2 regions of the Micromonospora sp. FIMYZ51 genome follow, and region 2 is predicted to be linked to the other one. Evidence: riboswitches for the same ligand, from Rfam matches in the RefSeq annotation. Region 2 holds a riboswitch; the other holds the start of a gene.
What was found. Region 2 has a riboswitch for cobalamin ahead of metE (5-methyltetrahydropteroyltriglutamate--homocysteine S-methyltransferase). Riboswitches for the same ligand answer to the same signal wherever they lie in the genome.
Positions count from the first base shown of each region.

Region 1: another riboswitch for cobalamin. It lies ahead of QQG74_RS20965 (cell wall anchor protein); the one in region 2 lies ahead of metE (5-methyltetrahydropteroyltriglutamate--homocysteine S-methyltransferase).

Region 1 covers NZ_CP134706.1:4,694,258-4,701,264, reverse strand. The annotation lists gene QQG74_RS20985 (MFS transporter) at 1-267, shown strand, start outside; gene QQG74_RS20980 (hypothetical protein) at 431-577, shown strand; cobalamin riboswitch at 713-849, shown strand; gene QQG74_RS20975 (peptidase) at 945-1,988, shown strand; gene QQG74_RS20970 (hypothetical protein) at 2,026-2,514, shown strand; cobalamin riboswitch at 2,592-2,734, shown strand; gene QQG74_RS20965 (cell wall anchor protein) at 2,852-4,324, shown strand; gene QQG74_RS20960 (hypothetical protein) at 4,321-5,283, shown strand; gene QQG74_RS20955 (energy-coupling factor transporter transmembrane protein EcfT) at 5,318-6,529, shown strand; gene QQG74_RS20950 (ATP-binding cassette domain-containing protein) at 6,526-7,007, shown strand, end outside.
Region 2 covers NZ_CP134706.1:3,087,451-3,094,457, reverse strand. The annotation lists gene QQG74_RS14135 (VOC family protein) at 1-90, shown strand, start outside; gene QQG74_RS14130 (GNAT family N-acetyltransferase) at 101-1,003, opposite strand; gene QQG74_RS14125 (helix-turn-helix transcriptional regulator) at 1,695-2,576, shown strand; gene QQG74_RS14120 (DUF397 domain-containing protein) at 2,569-2,757, shown strand; gene metE (5-methyltetrahydropteroyltriglutamate--homocysteine S-methyltransferase) at 2,841-5,078, opposite strand; cobalamin riboswitch at 5,189-5,400, opposite strand; gene QQG74_RS14110 (MerR family transcriptional regulator) at 5,430-6,200, opposite strand; gene QQG74_RS14105 (ABC transporter permease) at 6,231-6,992, opposite strand; gene QQG74_RS14100 (ATP-binding cassette domain-containing protein) at 7,002-7,007, opposite strand, start outside.

The sequences.
Region 1 (7,007 bases), 1.6 Mb from region 2:
CAGCGTGGTACCGTCCGGGCTGGCGCCTACACCGGTGTCTGGACTGCCACCGAAGCCACCGGCACCGCAATCGGCCCCTACGTGTACTCGGCCGTGCTCGCCCTAGGCGGCTTCATCTCCACCACCGAGGGGCAGACCGTGACGCAGCCGGAGTCCGCCCACACCGCCCTGTTGATCGGCTTCACCGTGGTTCCGGCGGTGCTGATGGCCGCGGCGCTGACATTCCAAGTGCGCTGGAAGCTGGACCGGACACGCCACACCGGTTGAGCGTTGCGTGCTCAGGCCGGCACCGGTCGCCGAGCGAACGCTCGCATGGCCAGCGTCCCGAGCATCGAGCCGGGAGCCAGCAGCCAGAATGCCCAACGCTTTGGTCGCCGCACAATCACCTGCCGGTGCGCCCGTACGATCCGACTACGGTCCGTCCACGCCCATGCCCCAGTTTCCGGGGTTTCTCGACCAACTGGCGATCGAAGCCCTCGATCCCCTGGTCACCCCGCCGTCCTGGCTCGCCGACGCCTGGAGCGATGACCCGGCATGGCGTCGAACCATCGACGATGCGCGGCACGACGTTCGGTAGCGGCCGGACTCGGACCTGTCGCAGGTTCGAGAGGTGAGGGGCACACACCTTGTGTGCGCAGCGGAACCAGCGCGGAGAAGTGACATAAGGTGTTTGTTCGGTTGCGGATTGACAGCGGCCGTATGGCGAACGAGACTGGCGCGACAACTGAACAGCCGCGTGTACGTGCGGGGGAAGTCCGGTCCAAGTCCGGCGCTGGCCCGCAACGGTAGGCCACCGGGGCGCATTCCCGGTGGCGAGCCCGAATACCTGCCGTACCCGTGAGTCCTGCTCCTCACCCGTCGTGGCCCACGGGTCGGAGGCCGGTCAACCGTGTCCTCACGGGCGGCCGGGTTCTGACGACCGCCGGGCCGGAAAGGCGCTTCCGATGGTCGTTCGCCTGAGCCGGCACCGCCTGCTCGCCCTACTCTGCGGTGTCGTCGCCGCCCTCACCCTCGCCACACCGGCGCTTGCCACCCCCATCCCGGTGGGTGCCGTCCGCTCGGATGCGGCCGCAGGTTGGTTGGCCCGCCAACTGGTCGATGGGGAACGCTTCGAGGCCGTTTTTGACGGCGTCGCGTATCCCGACCAAGGGCTGACTCTCGACGCGGTGTTCGCGTTTGCCGCTGCCGGTGTCGCCGACGACTTCGGCGCACCGGCACTCGCCTGGATTAGCCAGCCTAGTGTCCGGGACGGGTACATCGGCGACGGCACCACGGAGGCATACGCGGGCGCGACCGCCAAACTCGCGCTGGCCGTCGCGGTACGCGGCGGCGACCCGACCGACGTCGGGGGTGTGGACCTCATCGCCCGGTTGCGATCGCTTCAGACACCCGGTGGCCGGTTCACCGACCAGTCAGCGTGGGGCGACTTCAGCAACGCCTTCAGCCAGTCCTTCGCGATTCTTGCGCTGAAGCGGACCGCGCAGGGTGTGCCGGCGGTCGCCGCCGGCTGGCTGGCCGGCACCCGGTGCCCGGACGGCGGCTACCCCCTGCTGCCCGCGCAACCGGTATGCACCTCCGATGTGGATGCCACCGCCCTGGTGGTGCAGGCGTTGCGGGCCGCCGGCCGATGGGCCGACGCTGCGGCTGGCTTGCGCTGGCTGGTCTCCGTGCAACGTGCCGACGGCGGGTTCACCAACATCGACGGAGTAGCCAACGCCAACAGCACCGGGCTGGCGGCGCAGGCGCTGCGCGACGGTGGCCGGCCGCTGGCCTGGCTGCGGGCTCGCGTGTTCCTGGCCGGATTGCAGGTCGGCTGCACCGCGCCCCCGGCCAATCGGGGAGCGGTCGACTTCGACGGCGGCGCCTTCGACCCCGGCACTGCCATCCGCGCCACCGCTCAAGCCGTCCTGGGGCTGACCGGTACCGGATACGCCCGGCTCTCCACCACCACCGCGACCACCGGCGCACCCACTCTTGTCTGCCGCTGACCCCTCCGACACAACCCGTACCACCGAAGGAGTGTCCATGTTCCGTGTCCACAATCCCGTCCGTCGGTGGCTCGCGAGCCTTGTGGCGGCCGGTGTCGTCGCCGTCGGGCTGGTCGCTGTCGAGCCGTCTCCGCAGGTTGCCCAGGCCGCCGCGTGCACCGGGACGTCCGGAGTCACCGTGGTGGTCGACTACGGCTCACTCGGCGGCGGCGTCCAGGTGGCGTGTGCGCTCGGCGACCCGGCCACTGGGCTGGCCGCCCTACAGGGTGCTGGTTTCACGGTGACCGGTACGCAACGGTGGGGGTTGGCCTTCGTCTGCCGGATCAACGGCCAGCCGACCGCCGCGACGGAACCCTGCGTCAATACCCCGCCGGTCAGCGCGTACTGGTCGTACTGGCACGCCTCCGGCAGCGGTGCCGCGTGGACGTACAGCACGTCGGGAGCGACCAGCTACAACCCGGCGCCGGGCACGGTGGAGGGCTGGTCCTTCGGCTCCGGCGCGGCACCCAGCATCACCGCCCCCTGACGTGGCTATGTCCGCCATGAACCGTTGACGTGCCGGGTGTCGACCGCCACGCTGGCGCCGAGAGGCGACCAGGCGGTACGGTGGCGACACCCGGTGCGCCGGGTACACAACTGAATACGTCCTGTTCGGGGGGAAGCCGGTAGAAGCCGGCGCTGACCCGCAACCGTGAGCGAGACCTGTCTCGCGAGCCGGAATGCCCCGCACAGGACGAGCGGCTTCCACTGTCGAGGTCTACAGGGTGGAGTCCGGGCAACCGAGGTACGGCAATCCGTCGTGGATTGTCCTCCGCCGGTGCCTTCCGGAGCTTTCACCGACCGCTCTGCGAAAGGCACCCCGCATGCCCACGTTCCCGCTCCGGCGCCTCGGCGCCGGTCTCGGCAGCGCCACCGCCATGGCGCTCGCCATCGTCGCGGCCACCCCCATCGGCGTGACTGCCGCGCCGTCGCCGATCCACACCGCCGCCGCGCGCGACGCCGCGACCTGGCTCGCTGGTGAGTACGCCGACGGAGTTCTGCCAGGCCCTTTCGGCGGCGAGGACTGGGGGCTGAGCATCGACGGAGTGATCGCCCTCGCCGCCACCGGTGTAGCTAGCTCGACTCGGCAGGCGGCGACGGCGCAGATCGCTATGCACGTGCGGTCCTACAACAGCTACGACGACTGGGGCATCGAGAGCTTCACCGACGGCGGCGCCACCGCGAAACTGCTCTACGCCGCCTCCGCCGCCGGTGCCGACCCCACCGACTTCGGCGGCTGGGACCTACGCGCCGAGACCCTGGCCCTGATCTCCGGGGCGGGCACCGGCCACCAGCACGGCCGGATCACCAGCCGGACCACCGAGGCGACCGGCCCGGACCCGAGCAATACCTTCGACCAGTCCTTTGCCGTGCTGGGCCTGGCCCGCAGCGGTGGCGTGCCGCAGCAGACCGTCGACTTCCTCATCCGGCAGCAGTGCACGGCCGGCGGTTTCCGGCTCTATCCCGACGCGGACGGCGCGCCGTCGCCGTCCTGCGACGCTCAGGCCAACGCCACCCTCGACGTCGACTCGACCGCCATGGCCGTTCAAGCCTTGCTCGCGACCGACGTCACCGGCGCGGACGAGGCCGCACAGCGCGGCGCGGACTGGCTGGTGACGCAGCAACGCACCGACGGATCGTTCGGCGGGTCGGGGCCGACCAGTGGCGCGAACTCCAATAGCACCGGCCTCGCTGGGCAGGCGCTGGCCGCAGCGGGACGCGACGCCGAGGCGGCGCGGGCCGCGCAGGCCCTGGCGACGCTGCAGCTCACCACCGCCAACGGCGGCGCCGCGGCGGCCGATGCCGGTGCCGTCGCCTACGCCAGCGACGCGCTGACCGAGGCGGTACGCGAGGGAATCGCCGCGAACTTCCGGGATCAGTGGCGCCGCGCCACCGCCCAGGCGCTCCTCGGGCTGGCCCAGATACCGCTGGGCCGGATCGGCCTCGATCTGCCGCCCTCCGGCGAACCCACCTCGTCGCCAACCGTGCCACCGAGGCCGACGGGGTCGCCCACGCCCACCGCCGCACCAACGCCCTCTGGCTCACCGACCCTGACCGCGTCACCCACGCCGACCACCTCGCCCACCGGCGGTCCGACGCCGAGCGTCGTACCGTCGACACCCACGCCGACCGTGACAGCGTCGACTCCCACCTCCCCTGTCAGCAGTCCCGCCGCAGGCGGGCCGGGTCGCCTGCCGACCACCGGTGCGGCGATCGGCGGGTACGTGCTCATCGCGCTGCTGCTGCTCGGTGGGGGAGCGGTGCTGCTGGTGCTCGGCCGCCGGCGGGCCACATGAGCACCCGGGCGACCCGGACCGCGTTCGTTCTCGCCCTGGCCGCCACCACCGTCCTGGTCGGGCCAAGGCCGGCTGTGGCTGCCGGCAGCGCCGGCTACTGCCCGGACACCGGCGGCGTCACCGTCGTGGTGGACTTCAAGGAACTCGGTGGCGGCACGGTCGTCCGGTGTGCCCTCGGCGACCAAACCACCGGATTGGCAGCGTTGAAGAACGCTGGCTTTCAAATCACGGGCACGCTGCGCTGGGGCGAGGGGTTCGTCTGCCGGATCGGGGGCAAACCCTCGGCCAGCGAGGAAAAATGCGTCGATACGCCCCCGGCCAGCGCCTACTGGTCGTATTGGCACGCACCCAATGGCGGCAGCTGGACGTACAGCGACAAGGGTGTGCTCAACCGCAAGCCACCGGCAGGCAGCTTCGAAGGCTGGTCGTTCTCCCTGAACCGCAATTCCGACAACGCCCCCCGACCGGCGGTGGCACCCACCCGGCCAGCACCTCCGCCGCGCACCACGCCACCGGCACCACCTTCCCGCACCACACCACCGGCCCTGCCTGGGCGTACCACGGCACCGGCGTCTCCAGCCCGTTCCTCCTCGCCGCCGAACGTCCCACCACCGGTCGCCGGTGCCCCTGTCGGGTCGGCCGGGCCAGGCGGCAGCGCGCCGACCGGAGCGGTGGGCACGTCAGCCACCGCCGCCGCTGGTGCGACGTTCTCCGGAAGCCCGCCTGTCCCAGCGACGGAGGCATCGCCGACAGAGGCGGGCGGCCCGCCACTCGGGGCCGCGCCCGCAGCATCATCGGCCGAGTCGACGAACTCGCTCCCGCCGACCGAGACAACCGCCGCCCGCGACACCGACGGGCTACCGTTTGGCACCCTGGCTGGGCTGCTCCTACTGGTCGCGCTCGCTGGTGGCGGGGTCGTCGCGGCTCGCCGCCGGCGGGCCGCCGAACCGGATGACTGAGCAGGTCGCCGCTGGCAGCGGCGCAGTCCAGCGGATGTCGGTGGCACGGTTGGCGACCCGACCCGATACGGCGGGGCCCGGACGGCTGCCGCGGCTGCTGCATCCGGGCGCCTGGTGGCTGTGGGCGCTCGGCCTGGCGACCGCCGCCAGTCACACCACCAACCCGCTGCCTCTGGCGCTGCTCATCGCCGCCGCCGCGCTGGTGGTCGTCCGCCGCCGCGGCGACGCTCCCTGGGCGCTGGCGTTCCGGCTGTACCTGGTGCTCGGCGCGGTGATCGTGGCCATGCGGGTGGTGTTCCGCCTTGTCTTCGGCGGCGGACAAGGTGAGTTCATTCTGTTTCACCTGCCGGCGATCCCGCTGCCGGAATGGGCGGCCGGCATCCGACTGTTCGGGCCGGTCGCCGCCGAACAACTTCTCGGCGGCTTCTACGACGGACTGCGCCTGGCGGCGATGCTCGTATGCCTCGGTGCCGCCAACGCCCTGGCCAACCCGAAGCGCCTCCTCAAGGCGGTTCCCGGCGCCCTTTATGCGGTCAGCACAGCCGTGGTGGTCGCGCTGTCGGTGGCTCCGCAACTGGTCGAGAGCGTGCTGCGGGTACGCCGGGCCCGCCGGCTGCGTGGTGCTGCCGGACAGGGTCTGCGCGCCCTGCGGGGCATCGCCCTGCCGGTGCTGGCCGACGCCCTGGACCGATCCCTTGTCCTGGCGGCGGCTATGGACTCCCGCGGCTACGGCCGCACCGCCGCGATACCGGCCGGCCAGCGAGCTCTCACCGGTGGGCTGGTGCTCGTCGGGCTGGTCGGTGTCTGCGTTGGCACGTACGGGCTGCTCGATGCCACCGTGCCCGGCTACCTCGGCTTGCCGATGTTGCTCGCCGGGCTGGCGGCGGCCGTCATCGGGATGCTGCTGGCCGGCCGTCGGGTCCGCCGTAGCCGCTACCGGCCGGATCGCTGGCGGATCACGGAACTCGCCGTCGCGGGCTGCGGGGTGGCCGGCGCCGCGGTGATGATGGGCGCCGGATCCGTGGACCCGTCCCGGCTTTACCCGCCGGTCAGCCCGCTGACCTGGCCTGAACTGACCTCGCTGATGCTGCTGGCCGTGGTGGTCGCGGTGGCGCCGGCCTGGCTGGCACCGCCGCCGACGCTGGCGGCAAGCCCTGCTTCGCGACTGCCGTCCACCCCACCACTGAACCGTACGGCCCGTAGCGCACCGAGCCGCGACACCACGCAGCCGGAGGCGCGCCGATGATCGAGTTTGACCGTGTCACCGTCCACTACGCCGAGACCCGCGAACCGATGCTGCGCGAGGTGAACCTGCACATCCCTGAGGGAGAGCTGTGCCTGGTCGCCGGCCGCACCGGTGCCGGCAAGTCGACCCTGCTGCGGGCCATCAACGGGCTGATGCCGCACTTCACCGGCGGCACCCTGTACGGCACCGTCACCGTGCAGGGCCGCGACACCCGCAGCTACCCTCCACGCGACCTGGCCGACGTCGTCGGAGTCGTCGGCCAGGACCCGCTCGCCGGCTTCGTCACCGACACCGTCGAAGAGGAACTGGCCTACGGCATGGAACAACTCGCCCTGCCCGCGTCGGTCATGCGTAAGCGCGTCGAGGAGACCCTCGACCTGCTCGGCATCGCGGAGCTGCGAGACCGCCCACTGCGGACGCTCTCCGGTGGGCAGCAGCAGCGGGTTGCCATCGGCGCGGTGCTCACCAGCCACCCGCA
Region 2 (7,007 bases):
GCGACCCGGATCGACACCGACCGGGGCGAGGCTGGCCGGGTGACGATGGCCGACCCGGACGGCAACGAGTTCTGCGTCCTGACTGCGTAACGCGTACCGGTCAGATCAGATCGATGCGTTCCTGAACGATCGGGTAGCCGGCTCTGGCGAACGCGGCGACCATCGGAAAGTTGTGCTGGTCGGTGGCGGCCACGATGCGCTCCGCGCCCTCCTCGGCGAGCAGGTGGGTGGCTTCGACGAGCAGGTCGTAGGCGTATCCATGGCCGCGATGCTCGGGCACGACTCCGATGTACCCGATGACCGGGTCACCGTAGTTGCGGCCGGGGACGCTGAGGCCGACCAGCTCCCCCGCCCGGGTGTAGGCCACCCGCCACCAGTCGCGTGGGCTCGGCTTCCAGCGCAGGTCGTCCAGTGCCTCCTGAGCCGCCGCGTCCAGCCCGGACGTGGCGACGGTACGGCGCGCGTGGGCGTCGAGACTGCCCCGATGGATCCGACGGAAGATGTCGAAGATCGCTGCGTCATCGGGCTCGGGCCGGAATTCGAGGCGGCCCGGACGTTGCGGCACCCCGCACTCGCGGGTCCATCGGTATCGGTAGCGCTCGACAAGCGGTGACAGTCCGGCGCTCTTGGCCGCGTCGATCCGAGACTCGGCCTGCTGCCGCACCGCCGGGTCCTCGCGCCAGCCGGTGGGCAGCAGCAGGGAGTACTCGGCGTGCAGCGGCGCCGTACGCAGCAACTGCACCGCGGCGTCCTGGTCGGTGAAGTCGAACCAGTCCAGGGCCAACGGCTTGTCGTCCTCGGGACCGGCCCACCAGGCGGCACGGGCCACCACGACGCCGTCGCGCATGGCGACCCAGGTCCACTCCGGGCGGTACTCGCCGGCTGCGGCCATGTCGGCGTACGTGTCGCCGAACGCGGCGAACCCGACCAGGCCGGGATCGGGCAGGGCTTCGAAGAGATCTTCCTCGCCCACGGTGAGCGGGCGGATGACCAGGTCGGTCACGGGTTCCTTCCGGGTAGCGATGTGCTCCCGGTCAGATCCTCGACGCCCTCATGGTCGGGTGGGAGCACATGACAGTAATCGTGGCCACGGTTCCCACCTCCTTCGTCCGGTCGAGGGCGCCAGCGAAGGCTAGCAGCATGATCGAATCGATCACAACGCTGATTCTGGCCGGCGCGTGTCCCGGTCGTGCCTCGTCACGGCGGCTATCCCGCCGACAGCACCGCGAGATGCCGCAACTCGCGCCGTCAACCAACCCTGGATGCCGCGACATCCCGCAACTCGCGTCGGTCACAGCCCTCGACGCCATCGGACAGCAGCCCGGGATTCGCAGCACTGCCAACGCCACACAACCTGGCCGGGCGCCAAATCTTGGACGTTTCCCGTTAGCGCTGAACGGAAAAATCCAAGATCTCAATGACCGCATTCCACTATGCGAGAACAAGCGTTCGCGGACGGAGGGCGGAGGTCCACTCGGGGCCGAGCGGTGCTTGCGGAGTCTCGTAACCGAATTACTCCGCCAATCCTGAGGGAAATCATCGCTAATGGAATCTGTCGGGGGTTTCTTGTATGGTCGGAAGCGTAATTGACATTGCGCGATCACTGCCCGGAGGAATTGGTCAGTGAGCAACGGTCGCGCGTTTCACCGCTCGCGTCGTGATGTAACAAAACGCAACACGGAGAGGGGTGGCGGATGGCCGATGACATGGGATCGACAGTCCCCAGGAGACAGCTTGGGCGGGCGCTGCGCGACCTGCGCACCGAGGCGCGCATGACACTCGACGCGGTGGCCGAGGCGATGCAGTTCAGCCGGCAGAGGCTGTGGCGCATCGAGAGCGGCCTCGGCCCGACCCGCGCCATCGACGTCCGGGCCATGTGTGAGCTGTACGCCGTAACGCCCGAGCTGACCGGCGCGCTCATCGCCCTGGCCAACGAGACCAAGGCCAAGGGCTGGTGGCACTCGTACGGCCTGGCCATCCCGGACTGGTTCGAAATGTACGTCGGCCTGGAATCCGCCGCCTGCAAGCTTCGCGGCTACGACGAGTCGTTGATACCGGGCATCTTTCAGGTGCCGGCCTACACCCGGGGGGTCTACCAGAATCGCCGCGACATGGACGAGGACGAGTTCGAGCAGGTGCTTGCGGTCCGGCGGCAACGCAAAGCTCTGTTGACGCGCAGGTTGCCGAAGGCACCGGTCCTCCACTCCGTCCTGTCCGAGGCGGTGCTACTTCGCACCATCGGCGGACGAGCGACGATGGCCGAACAGCTCAACAATCTCCTGGAGATCGCCGAGTTGCCCAACGTCTCCATTCGCGTGCTGCCGCTGGCAGCCGGGGCCCACTACGGAACACTCGCCGGCACCTTCATGATGCTCGACTTCCCGCTGCACACCCGTGCGGTCCCGGAGCCCTCGGTCGTGTACTGCGAGTCGTTGACGGGGGCTCTCTACCTCGACCGACCGACCGAGATTGCAGCCTACGAAAGAGTCTGGTCCAGCCTCGATGGGTTGGCCCTTGATGAGGGACAATCCAAGCAACTGATCAGCAAGATCATTGGAGAGGTCTACCATGGCTGAGCTGACCGGCGCCCGGTGGCGCAAGAGCACCCGCAGCGGCGACAACAACGGCGCGTGTGTCGAGGTCGCCGACAACCTGCCCGGCCTCGTCGCCGTACGCGACAGCAAGGACCCGACCGGTCCCGCCCTCACCTTCTCCCTCACCGCCTGGACCAACTTCATCCGAGCGACCAGGCCCTGAACCTGCTGCACGGAAGCGCGCCCGACAACCACCGGGCGCGCTCCCGTACCGAGCTGGGCAGCACGTCGCCCGCCGGGGACCGGTCAGTCGCCGCGTACCTCGGCGGCGGCGGCGACCAGGTGCCGCAGCGACGCCTCGACCTCCGGGTAGCCGCGCGTCTTCAGGCCGCAGTCCGGGTTGACCCAGAGCCGCCGGGCGGGCACGGCCGCGACGGCGCGGCGTAGCGCCTCGACCACCTCGTCACGCGGCGGCACCCGGGGCGAGTGGATGTCCCACACGCCGGGGCCGACGCCCCGGCTGTAGCCGATCGCGGCGAGGTCTTCGAGCACCTCCATTTTGGAGCGGGACGCCTCGATGCTTGTCACGTCCGCGTCGAGCGCGTCGATTGCGGTGATCACCTCGCCGAACTCGGAGTAGCAGAGGTGGGTGTGGATCTGGGTGTCGTCGGCTACGCCGCTGGTGGCCAGGCGGAACGCGCCGACCGCCCAGTCCAGGTACGCCTGCTGGTCGGCCCGGCGCAGCGGCAGCGTCTCGCGCAGCGCCGGCTCGTCGACCTGGATGACCCGGATCCCGGCGGCCTCCAGGTCGCGGCACTCGTCACGCAGGGCGAGTGCGACCTGGTCGGCGGTGGCCGCGAGCGGCTGGTCGGTGCGGACGAACGACCAGGCCAGGATGGTGACCGGGCCGGTCAGCATGCCCTTGACCGGCTTGCTGGTCAACGACTGCGCGTAGGTCGACCAGTCGACCGTCATCGGCGTCTTCCGGGCCACGTCGCCGTGGATGATCGGCGGGCGGACGCAGCGGGAGCCGTAGGACTGCACCCAGCCGTGCTCGGTGGCGGCGAAGCCGTCCAGCTGTTCCCCGAAATACTGCACCATGTCGTTGCGTTCCGGTTCGCCGTGCACCAGCACATCCAACCCCAGCTTCTCCTGGAGCCGGATGACGTGTTCGACCTCGGCACGCATCCGGGCCCGGTAGCCCGCGTCGTCGAGGCTGCCCGCCCGGTGCGCGGCGCGGGCCTGGCGCAGCTCGGCGGTCTGCGGGAACGACCCGATCGTGGTGGTCGGCAGGTCCGGCAGCTCCAGGCGTTCCTGCTGTCGGGCGGCCCGGGTGGGATAGTCGCCGCGCCGTCGGTCGCCGGGGCGCAGCGCGGCGAGGCGTCCACGTACGTCGTCGTGACGCCAGGCGGCCGGGGCCGCCGGTAGCGGCGCGGGTAGCGCGGTGGTGCCGTCGCGCAGCGCGCGACCGAGCAGCACCACCTCGTCGACCTTCTGCTTGGCGAAGGCGAGCCGCTCGGCCAGCTGCGGGTCGAGGCGGGTCTCGGCGGAGAGGTCCACCGGGACGTGCAGCAGCGAGCAGGAGGTGGCGACCGCGACGTGGTCGGCCAGCCCGGCGAGCGTCGCCCCGGCGGCCACGGCGGCCCGCAGGTCGGTACGCCAGATGTTCCGGCCGTCCACCAGCCCGGCGACGATGGTCCGGCCGCCCAGCGGGCCGGCGGCGGCGAGCCGTCGGACGTTGCCGGGCCCGGCGACGAGGTCGAGGCCGATCGCCTCGACCGGGGTGTCCAGCAGGGCGGGCAGCGCATCGCCAAGCTCACCGAAGTAGGTCGCCACGAAGATGCGCGGCCGGTGTTCGAGCCGACCGAGCCGGGTGTAGGCCCGGCGGAGCGCGTCGATCTCGGCGGGACTGCGGTCGGCGACGTAGGCCGGCTCGTCCAGCTGCACCCAGGCCACGCCCGCGTCGGCAAGCGCGGTAAGCATTTCGGCGTACGTCTCGACCAGGTCGTCGAGGCGGGCGAACGGATCGTCGCCCTTGGCCAGCAGCAGGAACGTGGCCGGGCCGACGAGCACCGGTCGGGTGGTGATGCCCAGCTCGCGCGCCTCGGCGTACTCGCCCAGCGCCTTCGCGGGATTCGGCGTGAAGACGGTGTCGGTGCCGATCTCCGGCACCAGGTAGTGGTAGTTGGTGTCGAACCATTTGGTCAGTTCCAGCGCCGGCTCGGCATCGACGCCACGGGCCATGGCGAAATACGTGTCAAGTGCGGAGAAACCCAGCCGGGCAAACCGGGTGGGGATCGCGCCCACCGCGACGGCGGTGTCGAGCACCTGGTCGTAGTAGGAGAACGTGTTCGACGGGATCGCGTCGAGGCGGGCGTCGTGCAGCGTCCGCCAGACTTCGGCGCGGAGCCGGGCGGCGGTGCGCGCCAGGGCGTCCGCGTCGACGGTGCCGGCCCAGTACGCCTCGACGGCCCTCTTCAGCTCACGGTTCGCGCCGATGCGCGGATAGCCGAGCACGGTGCTCTGCCCGAATGCGGTACTCACCAGGGTGTCCTTCCCTCGAAGTGCCCGGCGGTACGGGAGGGGAAGGCGGGTACCCGTCAGGTACCGGCTTCCGCCCTGGCCCTCCCGAGGGACCGCCGGCGGCGCACACCGGCGGTGTGCGCGGCGCTGGCAGGTCTTCGGACTCGTGGGCGTGACACCAGGTCGCCTACTGGCCGTCGCTTCCCAGACCTCGCGGTCCAGTGCTTCGTTGACGGCGGTCGTTCCCACTCACCGCTGCGGGGCAGTCCCGGTTTCGCACCGGGTTCCCTCTTACGACGCCCCACCCGCGCGGATGGGACGAACCAACACCACCGGCCATCGTACGGGCCGCGCCGGGTCCGGGCCACGGTGTCACGGTTCGCGCTTCGCCATCCGGGTCCACCCGGTCCAGCCACGCTCGGCGATCAGTTCCCGCATCCGGGCGACTGCGGGATGGGCGGCGCTGGCGAACGAGTCCATCAGGCCGATGAACGCCGGGTCGGGCATGATCTCGTCCTGCTGTTCGAGTTCGCCGTGGGCCGCCGCCGCCTCGTTCAGTTCGCAGATCAGGTCGGCCGTCTCGCGCAGCAACTCGTCGTCCGCCCCGCTCTCCGCGATCCGAGCGATCAGCTGGTACAGCCGGACGGTCGTCGGGTTGCCCAGCTGGGCCACCTTGTCCGCCATCAGTGTCGGGATCGCTTCCGGCCAGCGCGCCGCCACCAGGATCCACCCGTCCCGCTCGCCCTCGATGACCACCGCCGGTACGCCGATCGCCCGCAGGCGGTCCAGGTAGTCGACCACCTCCGCCGGCACGGCCAGGGAGTCGCCGCAGCCCAGCCGCGCGATTCGCCGCCGGTGTTCCTGGAGCGCACGGATCTGCGTACGCAACTGCCGATCGATCTCGGTGGTCGCGGCGGCGAACGTCTCGGCGTCGGCGTCGAGTAGCTCACGTACCCGGGCCAGCGGGACACCGGCCTCGGCCAGGGTCCGGATCCGGATCAGACGTACGACGGAGGCCGCGTCGTACGTCCGATAGCCGGAGGCGTCGCGCTCCGGCTCCGGGAGCAGGCCGATCTGGTGGTAGTGCCGCACCGCGCGGATGGTCACCCCGGCGTACGACGCCAGGCGTCCGATCGTCAGCATGGCTTCAGCCTGCCCTACCCGGACCCGTTCTCAGCTGACCCGGCGGCGGTAGACGGCCATGGCGACGCCGTAGGCGACGACGAGGAGCCCGGTACACCAGGCGAGCGCAAGCCAGATGTCGCCACCGACCTGCTGCTGGGCGAACAAGCCGCGAATCGCGTTGACGATGGAGGTGACCGGCTGGTGCTCGGCGAAGGCCCGCACCGGGCCGGGCATGCTCTGCGTGGGTACGAAGGCCGAGCTGATGAACGGCAGGAAAATGAGCGGATAGGAGAAGGCGCTGGCGCCTTCCACCGAGTTCGCGGTCAGGCCCGGGATGACCGCGAGCCAGGTCAGCGCGAGGGTGAACAGCATCATGATGCCGGCGACCGCGAGCCAGCCCAGCACGCCGGCCCCCGAGCGGAAGCCCATGACGAGGGCGACCAGCACCACCACCACGAGCGAGATCAGATTGGCCACCAGCGACGTCAACACGTGCGCCCAGAGCACCGACGAGCGGGCGATCGGCAGGGACTGGAACCGCTCGAAGATGCCGGCCTTCATGTCCAGAAAGAGCCGGTACGCGGTGTAGGAGATGCCGGAGGCGACGGTGATGAGCAGGATGCCGGGCAGCAGGTAGTTCACGTAGCTGCCGGACCCGGCCTGGATGGCGCCACCGAAGACGTAGACGAAGAGCAGCAGCATGGCGATCGGCGTGATCGCGGTCGTGATGATGGTGTCCGGGCTGCGGCTGATGTGGCGCAGGGACCGGCCCAGCAGGGTGACGGTTTCGCTGAAGAAGTGCTTGGTCATCTCGGATCCTCAGTT